One region of the Carnobacterium divergens DSM 20623 genome, then DNA from elsewhere that is predicted to be linked to it. Evidence: predicted binding sites of a transcription regulator. Region 1 holds the regulator's gene; each other region holds the start of a gene.
The links. Region 1 encodes LexA, which represses DNA repair genes until DNA is damaged. Its sites were predicted from a motif close to CNAACANNTGTTNG; they were not measured.

Region 1 (8,186 bases):
AATAGCTTTTGACAATGCTTGAATGGTTTCACTACCTGTCACACGAGAAGCAGCACTTTCGCCTTCTTCGTAAACTGGTAATTCTTTATCCCAATCAGTTGGTAAGTTCCCAGACATTGCTAATTCAAATTGAGCAGCTAATTCTGGATATTCAGCTTTATATGAAGCGAACAATTCATTCCATTCACTTTCTGATTTAGCTCCTTGATCAATCATTGTTTCTTTAAAACGTGTAGCTACTTCATTTGGAACAGTGAACGCTGGATAATCCCAACCGTAAGCTTTTTTAGTCGCTTCGATTCCATCCATTCCAAGTGGTGCGCCGTGAACTTTAGATGTTCCTTCATTTGGAGCACCAAAGCCAATCACTGTTTTTACTTCAATTAAAGTTGGTTTTTTAGTTTCTGCTTTTGCTGCTTCAATCGCTTTTTCGATTTCAGCTAGATCATTTCCATCTTTAACTAAAATATGTTGCCAATTATACGCTTCAAAACGTTTGCCTACATTTTCAGTAAAAGCTTTTGAAGTAGGACCATCTAATGAAATATCATTTGAATCATATAATACCACAAGTTTGCCTAGCTCTAAATGACCTGCTAAACTTGCTGCTTCAGCTGATACGCCTTCCATTAAATCTCCATCACCACATAAAGCATAGGTATAATGATCAACGATTTGATGATTTTCCTTATTATACGTTGCCGCTAGATGAGCTTCTGCCATTGCCATTCCGACACTATTTGCAATTCCTTGTCCAAGAGGACCTGTTGTTGCTTCAACACCATCTGTATGATGTACTTCTGGATGACCAGGGGTTAAGCTATCCCATTGACGGAAATTTTTCAAATCCTCCATTGATAGTTTGTAACCTGATAAATGTAACAAACTATATAATAGCATTGAACCGTGTCCTGCTGAAAGTACAAAGCGATCGCGATTTACCCATGATGAGTTGCTTGGGTTTACGTTTAAATGTTTTGTCCATAGCGTGTACGCCATTGGAGCAGCCCCCATTGGTAAACCTGGGTGTCCTGAGTTTGCTTTTTGAATCGCATCCATACTTAGTGTTCTAATCGTGTTTACTGCAAGTTGGTCAGTTGTATCGAACAATTAAATCATCCTTTCAGTTTTAATATCTCTATTTTACTGTTTTAAATCGTTTTACGCAACGCTTTCATAGAATTATTGTATTTATTTTAACGATTAAACGCCAAATTTTAACAATTGATAAAGCGTTTTCTACTTATATGTCTCATTTCCTTCTTATTTTTAGCGGTCGTGTAATCCTTTTTCTTTTTGAATTTGCTTTAACTTTTCAGGAGTAACGTCTGTCCCATCATTGTCGACAACTTTCATTCCTTCGATATGATTTCTCATTCCACCGCGGAAAGCTTGTAAATATTCTTCTCTTAATTCTTTTTGTTCTTGTTGCTCTGATAAGCTGAGGGTTTCGCTCTTAGACTTATTGGCTAGCTCGTTAATTCGGGCTATTTTTTCTTTAGATAGCATTTAATTCACTCCATCTCGTTTCATTTGACCTCTTAACTATATCAAAAATTAAGCTGAAAATATATCCATTTGCCTAAAAATTAGTTTATTCTTACAAAGCTTTCAAGACACTAGGAATAGAAATTTAATTTTTACCGAACATCTGTTTGAATTCTGTGATTATTTATGGTATTCTATAGTTAAGAAAATTGATAAAGAAACGAGGTGCATTTAATCATGCGTAAAACTCCAGAATCTAGACAAATTGAAGTATTACAGTACATACATGAACAAGTTCAACTAAAAGGGTATCCCCCAACTGTTCGTGAGATTGGTACTGCTGTATCTCTTTCTTCAACGTCAACGGTACATGGCCACTTATCACGTTTAGAAAAAAACGGCTTTATTCAACGAGATCCTAGTAAACCTCGTGCTATTGAGTTAACTGCACTTGGATTGTCTAAACTTGGTGTCCCAATGGATAAGATTCCCCTTCTAGGAACCGTTACAGCTGGTGAACCGATATTAGCAGTTGAAGAAGCCACTGATTATTTCCCACTACCTCCTCATCTGCAATATGCAAATGAAGCGTTGTTCATGCTAACTATTCGTGGTGAAAGTATGATCAATTGTGGAATTTTAGATGGCGATGCTGTAATTGTTCGCAAACAATCAAATGCTGATAATGGCGATATCGTGATTGCTATGACAAGTGAAGATGAAGCAACTTGTAAACGATTCTTCAAAGAAAAAGATCATTACCGCTTGCAACCTGAAAACGATGGAATGGATCCGATTATTCTTAGTGAAGTAACCATTCTTGGAAAAGTTGTTGGATTATACCGGAGTCACATTTTTTAAGACTTTCAGAGTTTCCTTTATTAGGAAGCTCTTTTTTAATGCTTTTTAGTTGTCTCTACAAATAATTGTGCTAAACTTTGTATATAAGGCTTTTTTTATTCTCACATAAGGAGGTTAAGTGAAATGGTTGCATTATTGTTTTATTGGTTTAGCTTATTGATTCAAGTTGCTTGGATTCTTTTAAGTGTTGGTCTTTCCGTTATGTACTTACGCAATAAAGAAAATGGAAATTTATGGGCATTTGCTGTTTTGAATATTCTTTCAATTATTTATAGTGGCATTGTCATCTGGATTTATAACACTTGGGATTTCGGCATTCAAACATCTAATTGGTTTGCAATTATCGTTGGTATTTTAGTTGTTTTAACGATTATCGAGTTTGTCCTAGGACGCTCTCCTAAAAATCCAAAATCAATCGCATAAAAAGAATCCCCTTCAGGTTAGAATCAATCTAACTTGAGGGGGATTTTTATTTTAGTAGTCCATTAAAGTGAAGATATCGTATCCTTCAATTTGAGCACGACCATTTAAATCTGTTAATTCGATTAAGAAAGCTGTTCCTACAACAATTCCACCTAATTTTTCGATTAATTGAATCGTCGCTGCAATGGTTCCACCGGTTGCTAGTAAATCATCACAAACCATCACTTTTTGACCTGGTTTGATAGCGTCTTTGTGAATTTGTAAAACATCTGATCCATACTCTAAACCATAGCTAACTTCAACTGTTTCTCTTGGCAGTTTGCCTTTTTTGCGAGCAGGAGCAAAACCGATTCCTAATTCATAGGCCACTGGGCAGCCTACGATAAATCCGCGAGCTTCTGGTCCAACGATCATTTCAACGCCTTTGTCTTTTGCGTATTTTGCAATTTCGTTAGTTGCATAACGATAAGCTTCTCCGTCTGCCATTAAGGGTGAAATGTCACGGAAAATAATTCCTTTTTCAGGGAAGTCTTTTACATCTGCAATATATTGTTTTAAATCCATCTATAAATCCTCCATTCAAATTTTACGAGGCTTCATTAATTTGTTGTTTTAACCAGATTTCTAATTCTGCAAAATGGCTGTACAGCAAGATTTTTTCAGCTTCTATTTGATTTAGTCGTTTTTGGTAATTTTCTGCATCAGACAACTCTTTTTTTGGAGCATCTTCGACATAGTTCATTACGCCATTGTCTATTGTAACAAATCCTAGTTCAAAAAACACGTTAATCATGAAAATTAATAAGTTATCTTTGATTTTTAGATAATTTGCTAAAATAGACAGCTTATGTCGAATATCAACATCTTTGTGTGTTGCTACGAATTTAAATAATTCTCCAAATTGTGTTCGGCTTGGCATCCCATTTAGGTAACTTTCTGATTCACTAAAAAAGGCAGTAACTAACTTTTCTGGTGTATTTCCCCGAATCGTTGACGAAATCCATTCTAATTCGTTTGGACAATCGATAAATACAAAGGTTGAATGTTGCGTTTTAAAAGCTTCAGCATCTTCTTTGGACTCAATCAAAACACTTTCACTGCCCATTGGAACTTTATCATTATGGGTTTGGTAGCTTTTCTTATTATAAAATAGATAACAAGCTGCGCCTTGTACCCAAAGACCTGCTGCTAAATTGCTCCCTCTCAAATCAACAACTTGAAGTCCATCCATTGAAATATCTTCAAGCATCAACTGAGGCTTACGGTTGCCATTCCATTCATTTATAGAAAGCTTTCCGACTAACGACACTTCAGAATTGTCGTTGATTTCATCAGCAACTGCACCTAATTGAAAGCCAATCACGTCTAAATTCACCTTATTTTTTGTTGCTTTAAGTTTTAAATGAGCGTTGTTGCCACCAATTTTACGAATGTCTTCTGCTTGAACATGTTCAAGTAAGAAAACAGGCTTTGGATTGTCTGTGCCAAATGGCGCTAAACTAGCCAATTCTTCAATCGTTGCAACGGTGATATCTGTTAATTCAATCGTTTCATCAATTACTAGTTCTTCATTCAAGTTTCCGACTAAATCATGCGTTAACGCATACTGATTTAGTTGTGTTTGTAAGGTCTCAATATGTTCAATTGGCAGTGTTAGACCTGCTGCCATATGATGTCCACCAAAATGGGTGGTTAAATCTCGGACTTCATTAATTGCATCATATAAGTTATACGCGCTAATGCTCCGTCCAGAACCTTTAGCGATTCCATTTTCAGTGTCAATATTCAACACAAGTGCGGGTTTTCCTGTGGCACCAACAATTTTACTTGCAACAATTCCAAGTACCCCTTCGTGCCAATCGGACTTCGCTAATAAATACACAGACGGTGTTTCTTTCATTTCTGCAATCATTTGGAAGGCTTCTTCCGTAATTTTTGCCACAAAGGCTTGACGCTCTTCATTTTTTGTATTAATAAAGGTTGCAAGCTCGATTGCTTCTTCTTCATCAAAGGTCGTTAATAAAGCAACTGCTGGCCCTGCTTCACCTAAACGACCGACAGCATTTAGACGAGGCGCGATGGTAAAGCCAATCGTTTCTTCTGTAATGGTCTCTTTTTCTATTCCTGCAACTTTTGCTAATGCTAAAAAACCTAATCGTTCAGAAACTTTTAACATTTCTAGCCCTAAAATCACTAATGCTCGGTTCTCATCCGTCAATGAAACTAGATCAGCAATAGTTCCAATCGCTACTAGATCTACTAGTTCAGTTGGAAACTCGCCTAATAATGCGGTTGCTAGTTTGAAGGCAACACCTACTCCAGCTAATTCACCAAAAGGATACGCTCCTTGTGGATGTTTTGGATGAACAATTGCATATGCCTCTGGCAAAATCTCTGGCATTTCATGGTGATCCGTTACAATCACATCAATTCCTAATTCCTTAGCTTTAGCAATTGCTTCGTGACCTGAAACCCCATTGTCACACGTCACAATCAATTCCGCTCCCTCTTCAATCAATCTTTCAAAAGCTTGGACATTCGGTCCATAACCATCTGTAAATCGATTTGGAATATAGAAATCTACTTCACCACCAAGCATTTCAATCGTTTCTTTTAAAACAGCCGTACTTGTTACGCCATCAGCATCATAATCGCCATAAACGACTATTTTTTGACCATGTTCAATTGCTTGCGTAATTCGTTCAACGGTTTTTTCCATATCATACATTAAAAATGGATCATGAATCCAAGTTTCATCTGGTTTCAAAAAATGCTGTGCTTTGTCTTTTGTATCCAAACCACGATTAACTAGTAAAGTCGATACTAACGGAGAAGTCGAAAGTTCTTCGCTTAAAGCTGTAATCGCTGCTTCATTCGTTTGTGGTTGATTTAATTTCCAGTTCATTCGAGATTTTAACAATCTAATCACTCCCAACTTATTTAGTATACCAAATTTTTAGAAAATAAAGTAGTTGAACTCTTGATTTTTTCGCTTTTTAATTCTTAGCCGTTTATTTCTAATTGCAAATCATTTCGTTTAATTTTATACTATGATTAACTAATAAAATCAACTAAAGGGGCTAATGTGATGACGTGGAAAATAAAAAGATTTAATGAATTAACAACGACTGAACTTTTTCAAATCTATCAAGCTCGAGTGAACGTTTTTATTGTCGAGCAAGAATGTTTTTATCCAGATGTAGACGATAAGGATTTAATCAGCATCCATGTGTTTAATGAACAAAATGGCCAGATACAGGCTTATGGACGCATCATTCCAAGTCAAGAAAAATTAATGTTTGGCCGTATTTTAACAGTGAAAGAACAACGTGGGACTGGCTTAGGCAAAGAGTTATTAACGATTATTTTAAAAACAATTGATGATAGCTTTCCAAATCAAGCCGTTGAAATTCAAGCACAAGCTTATTTACAAAAGTTCTATAGTCAATTTGGCTTTGAACCAATCAATGGCGAGATTTATTTAGAAGATGAAATTCCTCATATTGATATGATTAAAAAATAAAAAAACCTTCAGTTAAGCAATTTGTTCGTTGCTTAACTGAAGGTTTTACTTTAATTATTTTTTGATAATCCCAAAAGGCTTGCCGATTGGTAGGAACGTAAAGCCAAAGTGACCATTCAAAACAGCTGCTGCTGCGCCATAGAATGATAAAATTGAAATTAAAAATTCCGCAACTGCTGCCATCATGTGGAAGAAGTCTGTTGCAATTCCAAAAGTTGACATAAACAATCCTAGGAATAAAAAGTCAATTAAAAAGAAAATAAAGAATAAGACCTTGTTTGTTTCTAAAGCTCCCACGGTCATAAAGACTGTGAAAATAAAGTAGCCAAGGAAAGCAAAACCTAATTCATTTGGATCGAAAGAAGCTTGTAGCACTTCTCCAAACAAACCATTTTGAATCATCCAGCTCATTCCTGTTCCTAACCAAAATAGTCCGTAACCAGCAAAAGCTGTTGCGCCAAATACGTTATTATGTTTTGCATCATAGTTAGAAGCAATCAACTGAGCAATTCCGCCTAAGAAAATTGCCCATGGCAACACGCCACTTACGTTTTCTGTCCAGCCTAATTTTTGAGATGAGGCTACTAAAGTAACCATTGCTAAACCAAACAATCCAATCGCTGTCGGATCAATTATAACTTGTTTTACGTGATGTTGCTCGTTTTTCATTAATGATATTCCCCTTTATTTAAAATTGCCAACCTGTATAAAATACCATCTAAGCTACTAAGAGTCAATTCTTTTTTTTACCCTTCAAAACACTTATGAAATAACTAATCTTTCCATCATTTTTAACTAAAAAGAGCAACTTACATTTAATGTAAGTTGCTCTTGTTTAAAAGGTTTTATTTAGAACTTCAAAAACTTCAACTGAAAGTTCTTTATGCTTATTAGTTGGATTAAACCAAATGTCATTCCATGCAACTTGACTGCGTTCATAGGTAGTCCGCTCATCATAGTCACTAAGCGATTCATAATAAATATCAAGAACGACAATCGTTTGATCTCCTTCACTTCGTTTAAATTGATTGATTCCTAGATTGTTCACAATTCCATTAAACTCAGAACTTGCAGATTGTTGAAATTTCTCCATTAATTCTGGCAAATCAGATGTTTTTGTTTGATACGTAAACACCACTTTAATCATAGTTGAATTCCTTCTTTCAATTAAAGCGTATTTTCAGTTGGCGGTGTTGTTAGTTTTGTAACCAATTCTTGCTCTAAACTATCAATTTTTTTCTTGTTTTCTGCTAATGCGATTTCTTTTTCTGCAAGCTTGTTTTCATACTCCGCTTTTAAACTTTCAGTACGCTCAGCTACTTTTTGATCAAATGTCGTCAATTCTTTTCCTTGTTGCTTCACTTGTTTTTTTAATTGTATACTTGATCCCGTTGAAACTAAAACTGCTGCAATCGCACCAACAAATAATGAACCTAAAATCACCATGATTAATGGCCACTCAACTTTTGTAAAGCCAAAATTCACAGGTACTTCTGAAACATTTAAAATAGCAAATAACGCAACGATTAGTACTAAAATAATACCAACAACTAGTCTCCATTGATTTTTCATCAGCTACACCTCTTTTACTAAATTTAAAGAAAAATTCTTCTATTTAAGAATAACTTTATTTGAGCAATTTGTCTAATAGTATTCATTAAGAACTTAAAAACCCATTTAAATAAACGCGATTTTCTATAATTATTATTTAATGGATTGGGAATCGCAAGACTGTTTTTAACTTTTCAGGTGCCACTCTTTTAGGGTCAGACACATAAATTTCTTTATGCTGATGACCGACTTTTTTTAAATTCATTTCTTTACAGTAGTCATCCATTTTATTAAAAGAATGAATCTCATCTGCATAGCTACCAACATGCATCATTTGAAG
Region 2 (8,186 bases), 600 kb from region 1:
AATGTGGTGGATGTTTATATCCGTTATTTGCGTAATAAAATTGATGTTCCTAACGAAGAAAGCTATATTCAAACAGTTCGTGGAACGGGTTATGTGATGCGCTCGTGAGCAATAAAATTATTGACAGTGAAAAAGAGGAGAAACCTAAAGTAAAAAAGCGGGTTTCTCTTAAATGGAAGTGGACGATTGGCGCAAGTATGGCAATCTTTTTTACGTACACTCTTTTTTCTGTCGCTATTTTTATGGGATTTACACAAATGATGATTTCACAAGAGCATGCAAATGTAAAAGATACTTTGTTTGCAGTCTCTAATAAGTTGAAATTGGAATCTGCTAATTTAACAAATGAAAAAGTGACTCAAACACTACAACCTAATTTTCCAACTACAAATGATTCAGAAGTAGATTCGAGATTTTTGATTGATGACAGTTCATATGATTCAATCGATACACTTTACGCTAAAATAAATGAAGCAGGAGTTGTGGTCAGAGTTTTTGATCCAAATTCACGATTGTTGTATGAATCAAGAGCAAGTCATGCAACGTTCACTAAAACAGCGTATACTGAAATTAAACCAATCAAAATTGATGGGAAAGACGGATTTTCAGGGACAATGCCAATTATGTCTAGTCAGAATCAAAATATTATTGGATATGTTCAAGTAACCAATGAATTATTGCGTTATCATGAAATGAGCAATAAAATTGTTTTGGTGATGCTGACAATGGGAAGTTTAGCCTTGATTGTGAGTGGTGTATTAGGTTATTTATTAGCCATTAATTTCTTAAAACCAATTAAGCTAATGACGCGAACAATGAATGATGTTAGACAGGATACGCAATCGCGCTCAAGAATGGTCGTACCAGATTCAAACGATGAATTATCTGATTTGACAAGGCTTTTCAACGATATGTTAGATAAAATGCAAAAATACATTGAACAGCAGAAACAATTTGTTGAAGATGTTTCTCATGAATTACGGACGCCAGTAGCTATTATGGAAGGTCATTTAAAACTATTAAATCGTTGGGGAAAAGAAGATCCTGTTATTTTAGATGAATCTCTGTCTGCATCCTTACAAGAAATTGAACGGATGAAGAGCTTAGTACAAGAAATGCTAGATCTTTCTAGAGCCGAACAAGTGGAAATTCATTATAAACATGAGAAAACAAATGTAAAAAATATGATCCATCAAACCTTTAATAATTTTAGTATGATTCACCCAGATTTTGTTTTTAATTTAGATGATGACGTCGATGAAGATGTGAATGTTCAAATTTACCGAAATCATTTTGAACAGATTTTGATTATTTTATTGGACAATGCAGTGAAATATTCAACAGATCGTAAAGAGATTCACATTTCCGTAGCCCAAGATGATTACGCTATTCAAATTGCCATTCAAGATTTTGGTGAAGGAATTGGTCAAGGGGATTTGCAAAAAATATTTAATCGTTTTTATCGAATCGACAAGGCAAGAAGTCGAGACAAAGGTGGAAATGGATTGGGTTTAGCAATCGCCAAGGAGCTACTAGATGGGTACCAAGGAACGATTTCCGTTGAAAGTGTTTTAAATCACGGCACAATCTTTAGAATTAGTTTACCGATTTTAAAAGAAAATTAAAAAGAAAGGAGCCAGTGACCAAGGTCATTCGCTCCTTTCTTTTTTGTTTAAATTAACGATTCTGTTTACCAGAATTACGTCCTTTTTTAGGATTAGGTGTATTTTTTTTTGAAGCTGCGCTAATTTCTTCAGCTTTGATTGGTTTAGCTTTTTGAACGACAGCAGGTTGAATCGGACGATTTTTCATTTCCTCTGCGATTGCAGCTTTAATTTTAGGTTTGTGATACAAATTTGTAATTAAAGTTTGGAAACAAGCAAAGACTCCACCGACTAACCAATAAAGACCAAGCCCTGCTGGTGACTGAAGTGTGAAAATTAAAATCATTACTGGACTCATAAACATCATCATGCGCATTTGTTTTTTCTGAGCATCAGGCATGCCAATCATTGAAAGGTAAGCTTGCACGACGTAAACTAAACCAGCAGCAATTGCTAGATAGACATTTTTATCGCCAAGGTTAATTCCTAAGAAGTTGCTTTCAGCAATCTGAGGAGAAAGGCGAATTGCTTGATACATAGCAGTAAAAATAGGCATTTGGATTAGAATTGGTAAACATCCGATTCCACCAGTCATACTCATATTATTGGCTTTGTAAAGTGCCATTAATTCTTGTTGAGCAGCAGCTTTTTCTTCTTGCGTGGCAGCTTCTTTTTGTTTCTTTTGGATAACATCCATTTCAGGCTTAATGACAGCCATCTTTTCTTGCTGAATCATTGATTTTTTCGCTTGATTTAAATTTAAAGGCAAAATAATGACACGAACGATTAACGTAATAAAAATAATCGCCATTCCATAACTGCCATTAAACAAGTCAGCTAACCAAATGATAGAATTTCCTGTTGGCACAACAAGATAGTCGTAAATAAAACCTGTTCCATTCCCATTTTTATCAGTTTTCATACAACCAGATAAGAATAGGACAAGACTTAATACGCTACTTGTTAAAAGTAATTTTTTTAATTTATTCATGTTTCACGATCCTTTGATTAATTTAATAGGTAACATTTCTAACTATACTTGAATCGCAGTCAGATTTCAATTAGTTACTGAAAATTTGTTGCGAATTTTGATAGATGCATCTTCTTCAAGTTGGAGATTTTCGACTCGACCGCTGGGGGTTGGGGACTGCTTAATTTTAGCAATAAATAAATCGATTTTATCTGAATCACCATTTGCTTCGATATAAACCGATCCGTCCGCTTCATTTTGTACAATTCCAAATACGCCAATTTGATCGGCAACCATCTTCGTCATATAACGAAATCCAACACCTTGCACGCGACCTTTTACCTTCATACGAATGGTTTTCATCAAATCCTCTCCTTTCTAATACGTAACAATATAAGTATTTTAACGATGAATTTGTGATTAGTCAATCAAACTACAAAAAAGCCAATTAAAGCAAGTCATGATATACTTAAATTAAGATAAAAAACAGGAGGGGATCTATTTGTATCAAGTGATTGCATTATATGGTGAATATGAACCCTGGTGGTTTTTTGATGATTGGAAAGACGATATTGTTTCACAAAATGATTATGCGACTTTTCAAGAAGCTAGCCGAGCATATCAGCAAATTTATTCAGAGTTAGAGATGCAGTATCCTTATAAAGAAACAAAAAAGTCTTATTTAACTGCATTTTGGAATGAAACAGAAATACGATATTGCGAAGATTGCGAAGATGACATACAATTATTCCATAGTATCATGCTTTTAAAAGATGATCGACCTTTTGAAGTGTTTCAACCGACAGCTTCAAAATAGAAAGGAAATTAAATGAAAACATTGATTATTGCAGAAAAACCTAGCGTTGGAAAAGAGATTGCTCGTGTTCTTGGCGCTACTCAAAAAAATAAGAACTATATAGAAGGAAAAGATGTTATCGTAACATGGGCATTAGGTCATTTATTAGGTTTAAAAATGCCAGAAGATTACAAAAAAGAATGGGCTAATTGGGATTTAGAAAGTTTGCCTTTAATTCCTCCTAAAATGGCGATTAAACCATTAAAAAATACAGGGCATCAATTAAAAGCGATTAAACAATTAGCGAACCGCAAAGACATTGATAGTGCTGTAATTGCAACAGATGCCGGAAGAGAAGGGGAATTGGTTGCGCGTTGGATTTTAGAGTATGTTCACTTTAATAAACCTGTTAAGCGACTATGGATTTCTTCTCAAACTGACAAAGCCATTAAAGAAGGATTTAAAAATCTGAAACCAAGTAAGCAATACGATGCATTATACGATTCAGCAATAGCACGTTCCCAAGCGGATTGGTTGGTTGGCTTAAATGTAACAAGAGCCTTAACGGTTAGATATCAAGACAGCTTGTCAGCTGGACGTGTTCAAACGCCTACTTTAGCAATGGTACGCAAACAAGAAGAAAAAATAGAAACATTTATGCCAGAAACTTTTTATACCGTCAGCTTAATGGTGGATGGTCAAAAAGCAACTTTGATTGAAGGCGCTAAAACCAAATTTAAGGATCGTAAAGAAGCCGAAGAATTGGCGACTAAATTAAAAAGTAAACCAGTTAAAGTAAATGAAATCAAAGAAAAAATTCAAACAGATTATGCACCTATTCCTTATGATTTAACTGAATTACAACGAGATGCTAATAAACGTTACCAATTTTCAGCTAAGAAAACGTTAGGTTTGATGCAGACTTTGTATGAACGTCATAAAGTATTGTCGTACCCAAGAACCGATTCAAAGCATTTAACAACCGATATGGCAGCAACAATGAAAGATCGTTTACATGCTGTTCAAAGTTTTTCACCGGATGTTGTAAAGAAAGCTTTAAAAAATGGCGGACAAGTAACTCAAAAAGGGGTTTTCAATAATAGCAAGGTAACCGATCACCATGGGATTATTCCGACGGAAGAACGACCAAGAGTTGAAAAAATGGAAAGTGATGAGCTGAAAATTTACCGAATGGTTGTAGAGCGCTTCTTAGGATTGTTTTTACCAGCCTATCAAGCTAAAAAAACGACGTATCAATTTTTAGTTGAAGGCATTCAATTCCAATGTCAACAAGAAGAAGTGATTGAAGCTGGATGGAAACAAGTGGAGGCACCTAAAGTAGATGCTTCTTATAAAAAAGGCGAAACGTTAAAAAAACCACAATTTGCAATCAATAAACATTTGACAGAGGCACCAAGTCGTTTGACAGAAGCAACCCTCTTGCAAAAAATGGAGAAAACGGGTTTAGGAACTCCCGCAACAAGAGCTGAAATTATTGAAAAATTAATCAGTAGTGAGTTGATGGAACGTGCACAAAATAAATTAAGTGTGTCGCCTAAAGGAAGACAGTTATTGACTCTGGTTAATCCAACACTTGTAACACCTGATTTAACTGCGAAATGGGAAAAAGCACTAGAAGAGATTGCCGCTAGCAAATTAAAAAAAGAAGTCTTTATTAAACAAATCGAAGCTGAAACAACACGTCTAGTAAAAGAGATTAAGACAAGCAATCAAGTATACACCGATCACTCATTAACGAATAAAACATGTCCGGATTGCGGTGAAAAGTTAAAAGAAAAAAATGCTCGTGATGGCAAAATTTTAGTTTGTAGCAATACGGAGTGTTCTTACCGCCGTAGAAAAGATCCAAAAGTATCGATGCATCGATGCTCACAGTGCCATAAAAAAATGGAAATTCATGAAGGCAAAAATGGTGCTTATTTCAAATGTAAGTTCTGTAATATCTCTGAAAAAATAGGAGATAAGAAAAATAAAAAAATGTCAAAACACGAAGAAAAGAAAATGCTTAAAAAATATAGTCAAAGTGAAGAGGAAGTTGAAAGTCCTTTAGCATTGGCATTAAAAGCTGCCATGAAGGAGAATAAGTAATCATAAAGAAAGCCTGCTCTTTTTGCAGGCTTTTTTATTTAAGTGTTTATAGAAGCGAAACAAAAAAAATTCAAGTTATTTTGTAGACAAGAATATAAGAATAGTTTATCCTTTATATAGGAGTTGACTTTTAAGCAACTTAAAAAAGGAGGATTTTATGAATATTAAAGAAGTTAAACTTGAAGCTAAAAATAGCTTGCAAGGCAACTGGGGAACGGCTATTGGTGGATTTATCATTTTAGGATTAATTAGTTTCGCAATGTCAATGGTAACCAATATGATTTCTGGTGTTGGATCAATTGCAGGTGGTTTGGCAGGCGCAAATAGTGGAAATATTAGTGAAGCAGATCTTATCGCGATGACATCTGTAATGATTGGTACAATGTCTGTATCATTTGTTTTAGGGATTATTACCCAAATTATTAGCTCAGTGTTAGATGTTGGGTATAAATGGTCATTTTTAGACTTAGTAGATGGAAAAAATTATTCAATCGGTTCAATTTTCCAAGTATTTAATAAAAACTTTTTCAAAGTGTTAGGTTTAATTATTATGATTGGTATTTTTACTGCATTATGGTCATTATTATTAGTGGTTCCTGGTATTATTAAGTCATATAGTTATAGCCAAGCATTGAATATCATGAAAGATAATCCAGAGATTGGCATTTTAGATGCAATTACAGCGAGTCGTAAATTGATGGACGGTAAAAAAGCGAATTTCTTCTTTTTACAGTTATCATTCATACTATGGTATATCGTACCACTTATTATTTGGTTGGTTGTGTTTTTCATAGGTATCAGTGGGTGGGATAATGGAACTTCTCCATTAGTTGTTACATCAATAATTTTGGCATTTGTTTTAGCGCTATATTTTATTGCCATTAGTTTTTACATCACTCCTTACCTAAAAACTTCAGAACAAGTTTATTACCGTCGTTTGACAGTTCAACAGTTAGGGGAATAATCGTATAATTAAAACTCTTAGTAGGAAATCTACTAAGAGTTTTTTTTGTTAAAAAGGCAATAGAAATTGATTTTTTTAAGGGGAGAGAGAACATTTGTCCGCTTTTTTGTGTATAATAAAGAATAATATGATTGAAAGGAGTATGAAGAGTGGCACAAAAAAAGAAGACGAAAAAAAAAGCACCCTCAAAAAAACAACAAAAACGGAATCTTTCCATTGAAATTATTGGTCTTTTATTTATCTGTTCCGCTATTTTCGCGGCAAGCAAATTAGGTTTTATTGGTATCTTAATTGCGAACCTATTTCGCTTTTTTGTAGGGAATACCTATTTGGTTAGTGTGGTTGCTTTTGGTTTATATGGTCTATATTTAGTTTTAAAAGGCAAAGAACCTTCCTATAAAAGTAAAAAAATTATTGGCTTTAGTATTATGTATCTTAGTTTACTTGTGATTCTTCATGCCAGATTATTTAGTCCAATTATGGGGACGAATGTTAAAGTAATTCCTGCAACATTCCGCTTTTTTATGACGGATATGGGAAATAATCAAATTAAAGAATCGCTTGGCGGTGGCATGATAGGCGCACTGCTTTACAGTGGAAGTCATTTTCTATTTTCACAAGGAGGTACGTATTTTATTGCAAGTATCTTAATGATTGCTGGTTTTTTTATTTTCTTTAATTTATCGTTTAAAACAGTGTTGATAAAAGTAAGAGATGTTCTGCAAAAAAATGGCCCAATTTTACAGAAAAAATGGCAAGCTTTTAATGAGAAGCGGAGTACAGTGAAACAAGAAAAAAATTCAAAAAAAGAAAACAATGGTGATTCTAAGCAACAGTCTAAGAATCGAGTCCAACCAATTTCACCAGGACAAGCACTTGCAGCTGCTGAAAAAGAAGCTGTGGTAGGCGAAGCAGAGCAGTTAGAATTGAAAATCGACAGTTATCAACAAAATTTAAAACCTACTTCAACAGAAGTCAGAGAGCCAGTAAAAGAGGAAGCAGAGCCAACTGGAGAGTTGAACTTTGAAATCAAAGCAGAACCAGAAAGCCGAGACTACCAATTGCCTCCTACAACATTGTTAAATGCAATTGAAGCATTGGATCAGTCGAATGAATATGCCTTGATTCAAGAAAATGTAACCAAATTAGAAGCGACTTTCAAAAGCTTTGGCGTAGATGCTAAGGTAACGAAAGCTAATTTGGGACCAGCAGTTACAAAATATGAAGTACAGCCAGCGATTGGGGTTAAAGTTAGTAAAATCGTTAGTTTAAGTGATGATATTGCGTTAGCACTAGCTGCAAAGGATATCCGTATTGAAGCACCCATTCCAGGGAAAGCCTTTATTGGGATTGAAGTACCAAACAGTGAAGTAAGTATTGTTGCTTTTAGAGATATTATAGAAGCGCAACCCCTACATCCTGAAAATTTATTGGAAGTACCTTTAGGTCGAGATATTACAGGATCTGTTGCCACTGCTGATTTAGCCAAAATGCCCCATTTATTGGTGGCAGGTTCCACGGGGAGTGGGAAATCGGTTTGTATCAATGGAATCATTACGAGTATTTTGATGCGTGCGAAACCTCATGAAGTTAAATTGATGATGATTGATCCAAAGATGGTTGAATTAAATGTCTATAACGGCATTCCTCATTTGTTAACACCGGTTGTAACAAATCCTAAAAAAGCCGCACAAGCATTGCAAAAAGTGGTGATGGAAATGGAACGACGCTATGAATTATTTG
Region 3 (8,186 bases), 410 kb from region 1:
CAACTTGTAAATCACCTGTATTGATTTGTCCTACACCTAACCAAATAACAACGGCAAAAATAATGTTAAAGACAACCGAAAATCCAGGTTGCGCATAGGCCATTAATTTAAAGAGCTTTTTTGAAACAGTTGCATATGCATCGTTAACTACTTTAAAACGTTTTTCTTGAAATTTTTCATTTACAAAGGCTCGAATCACTCGTAGACCTGTTAAATTTTCACGTAAATTCAAGTTAATGGCATCCAAATTGGATTGCTGACTTTCAGAAAGTGGTTCTGATTTCTTTCCTATTAATAGAACCCCAATCAATAAAAATGGAATGGCTGCAAAAACAACCCATGACAACGAAGGACTAGTTCGTACAATCATGATAAAGCTCGAAATGAACATTAATGGTGTCATCATTCCCATTCTTAAGATCATTTGCATAAATTGCATCACTTGAAATGCATCATTTGTTGTTCTAGTTACCAACGAAGACACACCAAATTGGTCATATTCACGATGCGAAAACGATTGCGTTTTTTCAAAAATATCGTCACGGATATCTCGCACAATACTTGTTGTGATCTTACTTCCACAATAAGCTAGAAACATCAGTGCGACTAAACCAATCAAACAAATTGCAATCATAATCATGCCATAATACTTAACCTCACCGAAATCATTCACGGCGATTCCATTATCAATCATTTTTGCCAATAACGTCGGCAGTCCTAACTCGATTAAAATAAAGCCAAACACGCTTAAAAAATTTAAAAATACCAATCCCTTATATTTCATCGTGTAACGCCACATTAATTTCAATTTATCATCTCCTTTTCCCCGTAACCACTGTGTTTTAATATTATAAAACACAAAAAAATTGAATAATTTCACTATACCATAATTTTTGCTATTATGTCAGATTTTTTTGCTTTAATCAATAGCTATTTAAACAAACTATTCATAAAAACTTGTTGATCAATTAAAAATAAACGCTTTTTTATTATCGAATCTCTCTTAGTTGTCTCAATTTCAGCGATTCTTCCCATTTGATACCTTTAGAATGATTTACTTTCTATACTTCGTTCAAAAATTATGGTAAAATACACTTACAATGTTGTGATTAAAACACAGCCACCTGTTCGGGAAAAAATAACAACTTAGTGGAGTCTGTTATTAAAAATATCGTTAACACTAATTTCATCTTAATTTTTAACAATGGTATCTTTCTGTTTTTTTAATTAGCTAGACTTATAACTAAAGGCCTATCTGATTACCGAATAAACCAACTTACAGGGCAAATCAAGCCCTTTATTTTGTATGGTTAGCACTATCACAACAATTGAATTTAAGTTTTAGCCTATTTAGATAAATTCACTGCATTTTGCAGTTATATAAGGAGAGAAAATTATGATTTTTAAAGTCACTTATCAAGTAACAAAAACCAGAAATCCAAAACGTGAGGACACTCAAGCCCTATACGTAGAAGCAGAATCAGCGGTAGCAGCCCGCAAACTAGTTGAAGAAAACACCCCTTACAATATTGAGTTTGTTCAACCAGTAGAAGGAAAACACTTAGCTTACGAACAAAAAAATCCTGACTTCAAATTAACGGAGTTTTAAGAAATGAAACCAACTATAAAAAACAATGAAGCTGCTGTCTTTGGTATCGGGGGGCTAGGGGAAATTGGAAAAAATACGTACGGTGTTCAATTTCAAGATGAAATTATCATTGTAGATGCTGGTATTAAATTTCCTGAAGACGACTTATTAGGAATTGATTATGTGATTCCTGATTATAGTTACATTGTTCAAAATATTAATAAAGTAAAAGCGCTAGTGATTACTCATGGACATGAGGATCATATCGGTGGGATTCCCTTCCTATTGAAACAAGTAAACATTCCAGTTTATGCGGGTCCTCTTGCATTAGCCTTGATTCGTAATAAATTAGACGAGCATGGTCTTTTACGGGATGCGGAACTACATCAAATCGGTGAAGATTCTGTATTAAAATTCCGTAAAACAAGTGTAAGTTTCTTTAGAACCACACACAGTATTCCAGATGCACTAGGAATCGTTGTTAAAACACCACCCGGCAACATTGTCTTAACGGGTGACTTTAAGTTCGATTTCACACCTGTTGGTGAACCTGCTAACTTACACCGTATGGCAAAAATTGGAGAAGATGGCGTATTAGCACTCTTATCTGATAGTACAAATGCGGAAGTTCCAAACTTTACTCAATCCGAACAAGTCGTTGGTGAATCCATCACTAGTATTTTCCAAAAAGTAGAAGGTCGAATTATTTTTGCGACTTTTGCATCAAATATTTCACGTCTCCAACAAGTTGCAAATGCAGCGGTAAAAACGGGTCGTAAAATTGCTGTTTTTGGTCGAAGTATGGAAGCTGCTATGGTCACTGGGCGTCAATTAGGTTATATCACTGCACCTGAAGATACATTTATCGATGCTCACGAATTAAATCGTTTGCCTGCAAATGAGGTAACGATTTTATGTACCGGCTCTCAAGGTGAACCAATGGCAGCGCTAAGCCGTATTGCCAACGGAACTCACCGTCAAATCTCCATTCAACCTGGTGATACAGTTGTCTTTTCAAGTTCGCCTATCCCAGGCAATACAACTAGTGTAAACCGCGTAATCAACTTGCTTTCTGAAGCTGGTGCCGAAGTGATTCACGGAAAAGTCAACAACATTCACACTTCAGGTCATGGTGGACAACAAGAACAAAAATTAATGCTTCGTTTAATGAAACCTAAGTATTTTGTTCCTGTCCATGGTGAATTTAGAATGCAAAAAATCCATACGACCCTTGCAGAACAAGTTGGCATTCCAAAAGAAAATTCATTTATCCTTGCAAATGGTGATGTTTTAGCATTAACGGCTGATTCTGCTCGCTCTGCTGGTCATTTCAATGCAAGTGATGTTTATGTTGATGGAAAAGGAATTGGAGATATCGGCAACGTGGTCCTACGTGACCGTAGAATCCTCTCTGAGGAAGGTTTAGTTGTTGTCGTTGTGACCTTAGATTATAAAACAAAAGACGTTTTAGCTGGTCCAGATATCCTTTCTCGTGGCTTTATCTACATGCGTGAGTCTGGTGATTTAATCAATGAAGCGCAACGTGTTATCTTTAAAAACTTAAAAGAGGCGCTAAAAGAAGAAAATGTAACTGAACAATATATTAAAGAAACGATTATTGGCAGTTTACAACCTTTCTTATTTGAAAAAACAGAGCGTCATCCAATGATTTTACCAATCATTATGCCTGTTTAACCATTCTATAAAAAGGATTGTTCTAATTACTTAGAGCAATCCTTTTTTTTGTTTCATATATGAATAAAAAATCGAATGATTTTAAAAAAATTAAATTTATTAAAATAAATTTAATTTAACCATTTTCAACTTCCCTTCACGCCTTTTCTTACTCAATGTATCGCTTTAAAACAACTAATACAACTATTTCATTAATTAATTATTCACATGAATTATAACAATACATTTATTCTTTTACTAAATACATAAAAAAAAGCAAGTGTGTGTGTATGTTCGCCTTTACTTATTGAACGTATGTTCGTATAATAGGATTATCTTATTAAAACGAGAGGTGAACTGTTACGGAATTGGAATTGGACTATTCTAACGAACCACGTTCGGATATTTTATGTATCGACATCAAAAGTTTTTACGCCAGTGTTGAATGCGTTGAACGAGGATTAGACCCACTTAAAACCATGCTTGTTGTAATGTCTAACGAAGAAAGCAATGGTGGGTTAATTTTAGCTAGTTCACCTGCTGCAAAAAAAAAACTAGGGATTTCTAATGTGATGCGTAAATTTGATTTGCCTCACCACCCTCAATTAATCATCGTCCCTCCTCGTATGAGTTTATATATTGAGAAAAACAAACAAATTATCGCTATTTTTAGAAAATATGCAGCTGAAGAAGATATTTTAGTCTATTCAATTGATGAAGCTTTTCTGAAAATAACCCCTGTTAAAAAAATGTTTCATGCTACTCCTTATGAAATTGCACGAAAAATCCAGTACGATGTCTATCATCAGCTAGGTTTGTATACCACCATTGGAATTGGAGATAATCCGTTGTTAGCCAAACTAGCTTTAGATAATGAGGCCAAAAATGCGCCTGATTTTAAAGCCGAATGGCGCTATCAAAATGTAGCGGATAAAGTTTGGAAGATTCCCTCGTTAACAGATATGTGGGGAATTGGTTCGCAAACGGCTAAAAAATTAATTCAAATGAATGTCCACTCAGTTTATGACTTAGCACATTTTGATCCTGGAATACTCAAAGAAAAAATGGGGATTATCGGTGAACAGCTTTATGCACATTCATGGGGAATCGATCGTAGCGATATTTCAGTTAAATACAAATCCTTAGAAAAATCTTACAGCAATTCACAAATACTGCTTAAAGACTATAGCATTCAAAAAGAAATAGAATTAGTCATTAAAGAAATGGCTGATCAAGTAGCTACAAGATTACGAAAAAAAAATTGTCAAACACAGTGTATTTCTCTTTTTATACGCTATTCAAATCACGAAGTAACCAAAGGCTTTAATCGACAACTCAAAATTACCGCTACTAACAATACCAAGCAATTAATTGAATACTGTCTTACTTTGTTTAGAAACTATTATAAAGATGAAAGTGTCCGACAAATTGGCATCAGTTACTCAAAACTAGTTTACCGTACAGATATCCAATTAGATCTTTTCAAAGAAATAAATGAACAAGTCAACGAGTACCATTTAGATACAGTTGTTGATAAAGTTCGTACTAAGTACGGTTTTAATAGTCTGATTCATGCTAGTAGCCTTCTTGAAGGTGCTACTGCAATCAAGCGTAGTTCGTTAGTAGGCGGGCACGCATCAGGAAAGGAAGAACGTCATGCTAAATAAATTTAACGATCACTATCAAGACCGAGGAACAGTCAAATGGCAAGGAATGTATTTATCCGAACACAGTCAATCATTGGAGAACGATGCAACTGAACTAGCCGATACCATTTCTCAAAAACCTCAAATGACTTCTTTTGAAATAGCTTCTGTTTTAGATTCTGCAATTGTTAAGAATAAAAAAGTAGCGATTCAAATAGAAGAAATTAATGAAAATGGTGATTACGCTAAAGATACAATTGGAAAAATAAAAGGCTATGATGAATTAGGTATTTATATCGATCATATTAAAGTTGGCTATGATGAAATCAGAAACATTCAACTTTATGAAGAAATAAAATGGAGTAAAATAATAAATTAAAAATAGGTCATTGCGCTTCAAACTATCCGTTTATTGTTGTGCTTTTTCATTTTTTAACATAAATTTGGTATTTATATAAATTGACTATTAAAAAATTAAACGTTATAGTTAAATTAATATTTTGTTTTATAATGCAAAAAAAGACTAGCCCTTAGTTTCCCAAAACCTAAGAGCTAGTCTTTTTTAATTTTTATAAATATTCATAAATAGGTTCATCTTTTAATTCATCATAATCTACTTTTAAATCATGACCACTAAAATACCACTCATCGCCGTCTTCAACGAAATACGTTACGCCTTCTTTTTCAGTACTTCCTAGCGGATTACGAGGTTCTACTAATTCAATCCCCAAAGAGAATCCTTGTTGGATGGGACTAGTTCCACCATATTTTCCAAAAAAACGGACAAAAGTTCCATTTGACACACCAACTTCATCTTCAAACCATTTTTTTGCAGTATCTGTAATTTCAATTTTCATTTTATTAATCGCACAAAAGCTTTCTTTTGTGACTCCTCCTTTCCATCAATCATACACCCTCTATTCTACCATAAATACTAAAAAAACCACATTTTGCTGTTTACACAGTTAAGGCATCATTGCTTCTAAACGGTCTAAATCAATGACTGATCCTACAACCATCAACGTATCGTTTTCTTCAATCGTTTCTGTTGCTTTTGGTGAAATAATCATTTCTTGTCCGCGTCGAATCCCAATGACTGTCAAACCAAATTTTGCTCTAAAATCTAGTTCATCCAGTGATTTGCGATAAAATTTTGGATTCGTTACCTTTAATTCTACTAACGAATATTCGTCTGACAGCTCCAAATAGTCCACCACATTTTTAGAAACTAAATGATGTCCTATACGAATTCCCATGTCTCTTTCAGGATGAACAACGTGATCTGCCCCAATGCGTTCTAATACTTTTCCGTGATAATCATTTTGTGCTTTAGCTGTTACAAAAGGAACACCCATTTCTTTAATCATTAAAGTAGCTAAAATACTGGCTTGAATGTCTTCCCCAATTGCAACAATAACATGATCAAAATTACGAATGCCTAATGATCGTAACACACTTTCATCTTGAGCATTTGCTACTACTGCATGAGTCGCGATATTCATAAATTCATTTACACGGTCTTCACTTGAGTCAATGACTAATACATCTTGACCAGCTTCTACTAACGTACGGCAAATACTACCGCCAAAACGTCCTAATCCAATAATCGCAAAGTTCTTTTTCATTCTTTATATCACCTTTCATATATGCCTCATTTTAATTTTACTCTCTTCTAGTATAACAAAAAAAAGCAAAACCAACAGCTTTCCATTCGGTTTTGCTTTTCTTTTATTTGATAAGATGATGTTTAAACGCATAAATTGCTGCTTGTGTGCGATCTTCTACATCTAATTTAGCTAATATATTGGATACATGTGTTTTGACAGTCTTCAATGTAATGAACAATTGGTCCGCAATTTCTTGATTTGAATTCCCTTGTGCAATCAATAATAAAATTTCATTTTCACGATTAGTCAGATCATCATGTAACACAGGTTCTTTCTTTTTAGTAAAACGTTCCATCATCTTACCTGTCACTTCTGGTTCTAAAATTGACTCACCAGCGTATGTAGAACGAATGGCATTTGCAATTTCTCCTGCAGTTGATGTTTTAAGCATATAGCTAGATGCACCTGCCTCTAATGCTGGATAAACTTTTTCATCATCAATAAAACTTGTGACAATGATGATTTTTGCTTCAGGCCAATCTTTTAAAATTGCTTTTGTTGACTCAATCCCATCCATGACATCCATCACTAAATCCATCATGATTACGTCAGGTCTTAATTCTAATGCCTTTTCATACCCAATCAAGCCATTTTCAGCTTCACCAATCACTTCAATATCCGGTTGAATCGACAAATAAGCTGAAACCCCTAATCTTACCATTTCGTGATCATCAATCAGCAATACTTTGATCATTCTCGTCACTCCCTTTTATAATTGGTATCTTGATTTCAATGCTCGTTCCTTGACCAGGGAAACTAATAAACTTACAAATTCCACCCATACCTGCTACACGTTCTTTAATATTTTGTAATCCATAATTTCCCGCTTTACTTTCTTTCGTATCAAAACCAACACCATCATCAATCACACGCAATAAAATGGATTGATCGACTTTCTTTAAATAAACTTCTAATTCATTTGCTTTTGAATGTCGCAGTGTATTAGACAGCAATTCTTGTACAATTCTAAATAGGTGATCTTCAATCCCACTTGGCAAATAAACATCTTCTATTTCCCATGTCAAAATAATTTGTACTTTTGATTTTAATTCAACAAGTAATTGCTCAATTCCTTTTTTCAACGTTTTTCCTTCTAAACTAATAGGACGTAAATGAAGCAACAAAGCTCTCATTTCAGATTGCGAATCATTGATAATACTTTCAACCATTTTTAGTTGCTTTTGAAAAAGCTCACTAGAATCAACAGCAGCTTGCTCATTCAAAGCAGATAATAACATCATAGCAGCAAATAATTGTTGACTAACTGAGTCGTGAAGCTCTCTTGCTAAGCGATGACGCTCCTGTGTTAAGATTTCTTCTTTTGTTTCACCATCAACAAATTTAGGCTGATTGCCGTTCAATTGTACTTCTTTGGATAGTTCTACAAGTTTGTCTTTGACAACGCATATATGTTTATCGATATCTTCTTGATAAATGGACGCACTATAAAGATCGTTTTGTTCCTTAAAAACACTCGCTTCATAATTTCCATCAGCTAAAGCTTGTAATTCTTCCTCAATATGTTCCCATTGCGCACGTCCAACAAAGTACATAATTGTAGCAACTACCACTCCAATAATAAGCGAAAAAGCAACTAAATAAACTAAAAAA
Region 4 (8,186 bases), 560 kb from region 1:
TCATATTTTACAAGTTGTCTCTCTTTTAGCAATGGAGCCACCAATTGAATTAAAAGACGAAGAAATTCGTGAAGAAAAAATCAAAGCACTGCGTTCTGTTCGCATCTTCAAACCAGAAGAAGTTCGTCATTATTTTGTTCGTGGTCAATATGGTGCAAGCACTGTTCATGACGAAAAATCACTTGGTTACCGTGAAGAACAAAATGTAGATCCCGCTTCACAAACAGAAACTTTTGTAGCAGGTAAAGTCATGATTGATAACTTTAGATGGGCCGGCGTTCCCTTCTACATCCGTACAGGTAAAAAATTGCGTGAAAAAGGAACTCAAATCAATATTCAATTTAAAGGGATGCCGTTAAATTTGTTCAGTGAAGACCACACAACTCCGCAAGAACCAAATGTGCTGACGATTTACATTCAACCAACGGAAGGTTTTTCACTTCAATTAAATTCAAAAAAAATCGGTCAAGGTTTAGAAACGGAATTATTGAATTTAAAACATAAAAATTCGGCTGAAACTTCAGCAAATAGTCCAGAAGCTTATGAAAAATTAATTCTTGATTGTTTAAATGGCGACTCTACCAACTTCACTCATTGGGATGAAGTCGCTCAATCGTGGAAATTTGTTGACGTTATTCGTCAAGCATGGAACAAAGAAACTCCAGAATTCCCAAATTATCCAAGTGGTTCAATGGGACCTGTTTGTAGCGATCAATTGCTTGAAAAAGACGGCTTCAAATGGTTTTGGAATCCAACTGGTGAGTAATCACGTAATCGACAAAAAAAGTTCTTTCAAAATTGAAAGAACTTTTTTTGTCGATTTTTATTGATTCCACTCGATGGCTAATGCTTCAAATTCAGTAAGAATTTCTGCAATTTCTGCGCGATCTTTTGCATTTGCACCACTAGCTAATGGATGTCCGCCACCATGATGACGTTTTGCTACTTCATTGATTGCTGGGCCTTTTGAGCGTAAGCGACAACGGAAGTAACCTTCTTCTTGTTCAACAAAAATCCCCCACATTAAAATGCCTTCGACACTTCCTGGCAACGAGACAATTGCTGCTGTTTCAGAATCAGCCACGCCAAATTCTTTTAAAATCTCATTTGTTAAAAGAACATTTCCAACCCCATTTTCGTCAACTTTAATATTTTGTAAGACATAACCGGATAAATGGGCCACTGCTTTACTCATTGTATTTAGCTGATTATTTAATGCTGTGGCTGAAAATGAATAGTCCATTAATTCAGCAGCAATTTTTAAGGTATGGGAGGTTGTCGCTGGATATAGGAAACGCCCTGTGTCTCCGACTATTCCTGCATATAATAGGCGGGCCGCTTCATCTGTCATTGTTAACTCTGATTGACAAGCATGATAAAAATCAACAATAATTTCACTGCAGCTACTTGCCTCTGTGTTAACGTAGACAAGATCACCGTATGGTTCATCATTTGGGTGGTGATCTATTTTAATTATCATATCGCCTTTTGAATAGTTTTCACCACTAATGCGTGGACTATTCGCTGTGTCTGTTACGATAACTAGTGCTTCTTTATAATCAGCAGCTTCTACTTGATCCATTTCAGATAAGAATGCTAGACCTTCTACCGATCCTCCTGCTTTTAAAAGACGTTTTTCAGGAAACGATGCTTTTAATAGTTCATATAGTCCACCTTGTGAACCTAAGGCGTCTGGGTCTGGTCTTTGATGACGATGGATAATAATCGTTTGATGTTCTTTGATAGCTGTTAGTATTTCAGTAAAAATGGATTCATTCATTCAATTTACTCCTTTTAATTCGTTTAGTTAGGTACGCTCCATCAATTGACAAATCACAATGGCTTTGGCAACAAGGGTATTTTCAATAAATACTTCAATGTCTAGCTTAGACGAGCGCCTCCCAATTTCTAGGACTCGCGGACGAATCTCTAATTCACTTTCTAATTGAATCATTTTAAAATAATGTAAATTCATTTGCTCAATGACTGCATTGCGCTTTTGATACGCTAAAAGTGTTCGCTGAGAAGCGCTAGCAACAAGTTCACTTAATACACCAAAAGAGATGGTTCCAACACTGTTGGTCATTTGAGGCGTCACTTTAAACTTGAATGCTGGAATAGCTGAATGCCAATCATCAGGATTTTCACTTGTTAACTCTAGCTGTTCTGCAATTTGATCAGCAATCGTATCTCCCACCTGTGGTTGGCGTTGCGCTAGTTGCATCGCTTTCATCACATCTTGTCTAGAAATAATCCCAATCAAGGTTAAATCATCTTTCACAACAGGCATAACCTCTAGCCCATCCCAAATCATTAAATGCCCCACACTTGCCACACTCATATGTGTTTTAACATAAGAGGGATCCTTTGTCATCACTCGTTCAATACTTAGATTATCTGGCTTTCCAACTACATCTTTAGCAGTTACAATCCCGATTAAGCGCATTTTTTTATTCACAATTGGGAAACGCGAATGTCGACTTTCATCATTTAATTTGCGGTAATCCGCTACTGTATCTTCACTATTTAAATAGATCGTTTTTTCTACATTCGTAAAAATATCGCCAACGAGCATAATGTCTTTTTTAATCAGCTGATCCGTCATTGCTCGGTTGATTAACGTTGCAACCGTAAAGGAGTCATAGGTGGTTCGAATAACAGGCAATTTGGCCTGATTCGCTAATTCCACAATCTCCTCAGTTGTATCAAATCCACCGGTAATTAAAACTGCTGCACCGTTTTCTAAAGCGAGGCGCTGAGCCCCAATTCGATTTCCGACAATCATTAGTGAACCTGGTGTAATGTAACGTAGCATGGCGTCTTCCTTCATCGCTCCGATGACAAATTTATTTAAGACTTTATCTAACCCGTCAATACCACCTAAAATATCCCCTTCGATAATCTTCACGATTTCACCATAGGTTAATTTTTCAAAATGTTCTTTCATTTTGCGCTCAATTCGGATAGTTCCCACTCGTTGAATGGTCGAAACTAATCCTATATTTTCTGCTTCTTTAATGGCACGATAAGCAGTTCCTTCACTTACTTGTAAATTTTTAGCAATCAAACGTACTGAGATTCGCTCTCCAACTGGTAACGTTTCAATATACGTTAAGATCTGGTCATGTTTTGTTGTCATCTGCTATCCTCCGACTTTTTCAACTTATAATTCGATTATTTCTCCCACTTGCATTGCCATCCCTACGTTTTTAGGTAAAGCTTCAACAAAGGCAGTTGGATCTTGTTCAATCAAAGGAAATGTATTGTAATGAATTGGCACAACTTTATTAGCTTTTAGCCATTTACTAGCGATTACGGCTTCTTCTGGTCCCATAGTGTAATTGTCGCCAATTGGTAAGAAAGCTAAATCGATTTTGTTGAATTCTCCGATTAATTTCATATCTGAAAATAAAGCCGTATCTCCTGCGTGATAAACAGTATGACCTCCGTCACTAAAAACAATGCCGGCTGCTAATCCAAACGTAACGGGTTGGCCGTGCACTTCGTACATTGAACCATGTATTGCGGGAGTCATTTTGATTAAACCAAAATCAAATTGATGTTTCCCACCCATTTGCATGCCATGGGTTTGAAGTCCTTGACTCGCAAAGAAACCGGCTAATTCAGCATTTGCAACAATTAAAGCTCCTGTTCGTTTGGCAATCTCGGCAGTATCTCCGATATGGTCTGCATGAGCATGAGTGACAATAATCACATCAGCTTCAATCGTCCCTGCATCCAAATCACTTAAGGGGTTTCCTGTAATATAGGGATCTATTAAAATTTGCTTATCTGTATCTGTTAAAATTTTAACACAAGACTGTCCATGCCATGATATCTTCATTTCAATCGCTCCTTCTATGTTATAATCAAACACAAAAACTGTATTAGTATTATTCTATTGTACAACTTATTCATCTAATTTGCACCTAGCATCTAATAAAAAAGTTCAAAAACTCTGTTCATCAGAATTTTTGAACTTATTTTTCTTTTTCCCATAGTGGCAAAACAATATTTTCAAATGTTAACGGGTCAAGGTTGGTCACAGTAATTCCTAATAACCGAATTTCTTTCCCTATCAATCCCACATCTTCCCATAAATTTAACGCATGAAAATAAATTTCTTCACTGTCTTTTACATAACTAGGCAAACTAATACGTTTAGTCATTGTTTCATAATCAGATGTACGTACTTTTAACACAACCACCTTCCCGTGTTTTTGAACTTTTACTAAAGAAGTGTGTACTTTTCCAGCTAAAAAACGAAGTTCTGCTAAGATTTCCTCTTCTGTCGTTAAAGGTTGGCCATACGTATGCTCCCGTCCTACTGACTTACGCACTCGAGTACTCTCAACTGGATTGTTATCAATTCCTCTTACTTTTCGATACAAGGAATACCCCATCTTACCGAAGCGTTGAATCAAATCCATCTCGCTTTTTTCAACTAAATCTTGTCCCGTAAAAACGCCCCAATCATGCATTTTTTCAGCGGTTTTCTTTCCTACGCCATAAAATTTTCCAATAGGTAATTCTTTTAAAAAGACCAATGCTTTTTCTGGCGGAATAACTGTGATGCCAGCAGGTTTTTTATAGTCAGATGCTAGTTTTGCAATAAATTTATTGTAAGATACGCCAGCTGAACAAGTTAAATGCAATTCTTCCCAAATTTCTTTTTGAATCATTTTTGCAATAACCGTAGCGCTACTAATTCCTTTTTTATTTTCTGTCACGTCTAAATAAGCTTCATCTAAAGCTAATGGTTCAATGATATCTGTGTAGTGTTTAAATACTTCTCGAATTTGAGTGGAAATTTCTTGGTAAAGTTCATGTCTACCTGGAACAAAAATTGCTTGTGGGCAAAGTTCATAGGCTTTTTGAGCGCTCATAGCTGAATGAATACCGTATTTTCTCGCTTCGTAATTAGCCGTCGTAACGACGCCTCTTCCACCATTATCTTTTGGATGCCTAGCAATCACTAACGGTTTTCCTTTTAATTCAGGATTTTCACGTTCTTCTACAGAGGCATAGAAAGCATCCATATCCACATGAATAATTTTTCTTGATGTGTCACGTACTGGTTCTGCAAATTGTAAAACGACATGTTCCATCTTTCTACACCTCCATCTTTATTTCTTATTATACACGAACACAAGTTCTTTCGCTAGAACAAACAAAAAAAGTTTACTCTCTGTCGAGAAAGTAAACTTAAAATAATTTATTTAATACGTTCCATTTTTAATCGATAGGCTAATTCTTTTTTTTGACGATTTCGTTGTCTAACAGCTTGAATCAATCCTTTTTTAGGTGAGAAGATAAAGACTAATAAGAAAGTTATCCCAATAATAACCGCAATCATCCCTGCAATTGAAACATCCAAAAACATCGCTAATTGGAATCCAACGATACTGTCTATCACACCCACAATACTACTAATCCATAACATTTTCTTTAATTCATTTGTCAAAAGATACGCGGTAACAGGTGGCCCCACAATAAAAGCTACTACTAAAATTGATCCAACTGCCTCAAATGCTCCAACTGCAGTGATTGAAACCAGTGTCATCAACGCATAGTGTAAAATGACTGGCGAAAATCCTAATGCAGCGGCTAAAACCGCATCAAAAGTGGCTAATTTTAATTCTTTATAAAATAACAAAATAAAAATTAAGTTGATGATTAAAATAATCCCCATTGAGTAAATTCCTTGTGCTCCTATATCCATTCCAAAAATAACCATTCGCTCAAATGGCGCAAAAGCCAATTCACCAAGTAGTACTGAATCCGTGTCTAAATGAACAGAACCTGCATAGCGGGAAATCAAAATAATCGCGATACTAAACAGTAATGGGAAGACCACACCAATTGAAGCATCTTTTGCTAATAGCCTTGTTTGATGGAGCAATTCTGTTAACCAAACCGTAAAGACACCCATCAAAGCGGCACCAACAATTAAAAATGGTGAGGCCAAATTTTCAGTTGCAAAAAAAGCCACTACGATTCCTAATAAAATGGTATGAGTAATCGCATCAGCCATCATTGTCATTCCTCTTAAAACTAAAAAGACACCCAGTAAGGAACAGGCAAGTGAAACAATAATCGCAATCAATTGAATTTCTAATTCTGGATGCATCCTAATCGCCTCCTTGATTTAAGCGGATAGTCAATGCTTTTTTTTGACGCCTACGCTGTTTTAATTTCCACAACATCCCACGATTTGGTGCTATCACTAAACTAATCAGCACAATCATACTAATCACAACAACGATTGTTGGTCCTGTTGGAATTTGCTTACCTAAGGAACTAATGACCGTTCCTAAAACCCCTGAAACACCACCAAAAACTGCTGCTAAACTCACCATCACCGCTAACCGATTCGTCCATTGTCTAGCGGCAACAGCAGGTCCGATTAATAACGAACTCATCAAAATAACTCCAACTGTTTGCAGTCCAATAATAATCGTTACGACTGTCATCGCTGATAATAAAATACTAATGCCATGAACTGGAACACCAATGCTTTTAGCAAATACTTCATCAAAAGCAATTAATTTAAATTCTTTCCAAAATAGGAAGATTAATACTAAAATAATCATCCCAATTCCTAGCATCCATTTAACATCACCTACTAATAAGGTGGAGGACTGACCAAAAATAAAACTTTTTAATCCTGCTTGATTTGCATCTGGCGTTTTTTGAATATAGGTTAGAAAAACCATACCTAAACCAAAAAATACGGAAGTAATCAAAGCTAATGCACTATCAAATTTTATTTTTGAGTACTTAACAATGCTCATGATCAGCCATGTTGCAACTAAGCCTGAGATCAAAGCACCTATCAATAAAACTTCTGTCTGTTTAATATTCGTAATCATAAAGGCTAAGCATATCCCTGGTAGCGCAGCATGACTTACAGCATCCCCTAATAAGCTTTGTTTTCTAAGCACAGCAAAACTACCAATAACGCCACTCAGCAATCCCAATAAGGCTGATCCAAGTGCCACAACTTGAAAAGTGTAATCTGAAAAAAGAGTCCAAAATGTCATCTACTTCCCCACCTCTTCTGGCAATCTTTCAGCGGTTTGATAGGTTTTTGCGATATTTTCGGCTGTAAAGGTACTTTCTACAGAACCTGTTGCGACTAAAGCTTGATTGACCAGTACAACGTTATCAAAGTATTCTGGCACGGTTTGTAAATCATGATGAACCACAACAATCGTCTTGCCTTCATCTTTTAATTCTTTCAGTAGACCAATAATGATTTTTTCAGTTTGGGCATCTACTCCTTGAAACGGTTCATCCATCAAATAAATTTCCGCTTCTTGTACAAGCGCGCGTGCTAAGAAAACACGCTGACGTTGACCTCCAGATAACTGACTAATTTGGCGAGTTGAAAATTCAGTCATCCCTACTTTTTCTAGCATTTTTTTAGCTAAGTCAAAATCAGCTTTTTTAGGACGTTTAAACCACCCAAGATGTCCATAACGCCCCATTACAACGACATCTATTACCGTTGCTGGAAAATCCCAATCAACGCTTCCATTTTGTGGAACATAGGCAACCAAATTTTTACTTGATTGATAACTTTGCTGCATTTGGTTTTTAAATTGAAAGGTTACTTCACCTGCAACTGGTTTAATTAAATTGATAATGGCTTTAATTAAGGTTGTTTTTCCTGCTCCATTCGGACCGATAATCGCTGTTAATTGTCCTTTAGGTATATCCAAACTGACATTCCAAAGAACCGGTTTTTCATCATAAGCAACCGTTAATTGCTGAATCGAAATTGCTTGTTTAGTTTGCTCCATTTTTTTCACCTGCTTACTTTTTTATTTTAATGCATTCACAATTGTATCTGTATTTGCTTTTAATGTTTTGATATAAGTGGCCGTATCGTGTTTTTCATCTCCTAAAGAATCTGAATACAACTCGCCACCGATTTTTACGTCAAAGCCTTTTGCTTTTGTTGCCGCTTGTAACGCTTCAATCGTTTTGGTAGGGACGGATGATTCGACAAAAACCGCTTTGATTTGGTGTTTCACAATAAAATCAGCCAATTTCCGCATATCTCCGGTACCTGCTTCTGCTTGCGTGCTGATTCCTTGTAATCCGACTACTTCAAAATCGTAGCGTTGACCAAAATAACGAAAGGCATCATGGGCGGTCACTAAGATTCGTTTTTCTTTTGG

Region 2: the regulator LexA is predicted to act here: its motif matches at 6,531-6,544, upstream of BR52_RS02700 (FtsK/SpoIIIE family DNA translocase).
Region 3: the regulator LexA is predicted to act here: its motif matches at 3,571-3,584, upstream of BR52_RS03610 (Y-family DNA polymerase).
Region 4: the regulator LexA is predicted to act here: its motif matches at 5,144-5,157, upstream of dinB (DNA polymerase IV).

Annotation. Positions count from the first base shown of each region.
Region 1 covers NZ_JQLO01000001.1:1,132,181-1,140,366, forward strand. Annotated here, with positions in the region: gene tkt (transketolase) at 1-1,110, opposite strand, end outside; gene BR52_RS05510 (DUF896 family protein) at 1,270-1,509, opposite strand; gene lexA (transcriptional repressor LexA) at 1,726-2,349, shown strand; gene BR52_RS05520 (hypothetical protein) at 2,473-2,772, shown strand; gene BR52_RS05525 (adenine phosphoribosyltransferase) at 2,824-3,336, opposite strand; gene recJ (single-stranded-DNA-specific exonuclease RecJ) at 3,359-5,692, opposite strand; gene BR52_RS05535 (GNAT family N-acetyltransferase) at 5,861-6,295, shown strand; gene BR52_RS05540 (acetate uptake transporter) at 6,350-6,964, opposite strand; gene BR52_RS05545 (hypothetical protein) at 7,131-7,442, opposite strand; gene BR52_RS05550 (LapA family protein) at 7,463-7,867, opposite strand; gene BR52_RS05555 (GyrI-like domain-containing protein) at 8,004-8,186, opposite strand, start outside.
Region 2 covers NZ_JQLO01000001.1:530,013-538,198, forward strand. Annotated here, with positions in the region: gene BR52_RS02665 (response regulator transcription factor) at 1-108, shown strand, start outside; gene BR52_RS02670 (HAMP domain-containing sensor histidine kinase) at 105-1,625, shown strand; gene yidC (membrane protein insertase YidC) at 1,678-2,595, opposite strand; gene BR52_RS02680 (acylphosphatase) at 2,662-2,937, opposite strand; gene BR52_RS02685 (DUF1033 family protein) at 3,086-3,391, shown strand; gene BR52_RS02690 (DNA topoisomerase 3) at 3,404-5,479, shown strand; gene BR52_RS02695 (DUF975 family protein) at 5,637-6,443, shown strand; gene BR52_RS02700 (FtsK/SpoIIIE family DNA translocase) at 6,593-8,186, shown strand, end outside.
Region 3 covers NZ_JQLO01000001.1:719,041-727,226, reverse strand. Annotated here, with positions in the region: gene BR52_RS03625 (ABC transporter ATP-binding protein) at 1-808, opposite strand, end outside; gene BR52_RS03620 (DNA-directed RNA polymerase subunit epsilon) at 1,397-1,609, shown strand; gene rnjA (ribonuclease J1) at 1,613-3,283, shown strand; gene BR52_RS03610 (Y-family DNA polymerase) at 3,631-4,929, shown strand; gene BR52_RS03605 (hypothetical protein) at 4,919-5,287, shown strand; gene BR52_RS03600 (HesB/YadR/YfhF family protein) at 5,478-5,765, opposite strand; gene BR52_RS03595 (potassium channel family protein) at 5,874-6,533, opposite strand; gene BR52_RS03590 (response regulator transcription factor) at 6,637-7,269, opposite strand; gene BR52_RS03585 (sensor histidine kinase) at 7,247-8,186, opposite strand, start outside.
Region 4 covers NZ_JQLO01000001.1:575,827-584,012, reverse strand. Annotated here, with positions in the region: gene zwf (glucose-6-phosphate dehydrogenase) at 1-766, shown strand, start outside; gene BR52_RS02885 (DHH family phosphoesterase) at 824-1,780, opposite strand; gene BR52_RS02880 (DRTGG domain-containing protein) at 1,808-3,139, opposite strand; gene BR52_RS02875 (metal-dependent hydrolase) at 3,164-3,844, opposite strand; gene dinB (DNA polymerase IV) at 3,981-5,108, opposite strand; gene BR52_RS02865 (metal ABC transporter permease) at 5,216-6,130, opposite strand; gene BR52_RS02860 (metal ABC transporter permease) at 6,132-7,043, opposite strand; gene BR52_RS02855 (metal ABC transporter ATP-binding protein) at 7,044-7,805, opposite strand; gene BR52_RS02850 (metal ABC transporter solute-binding protein, Zn/Mn family) at 7,827-8,186, opposite strand, start outside.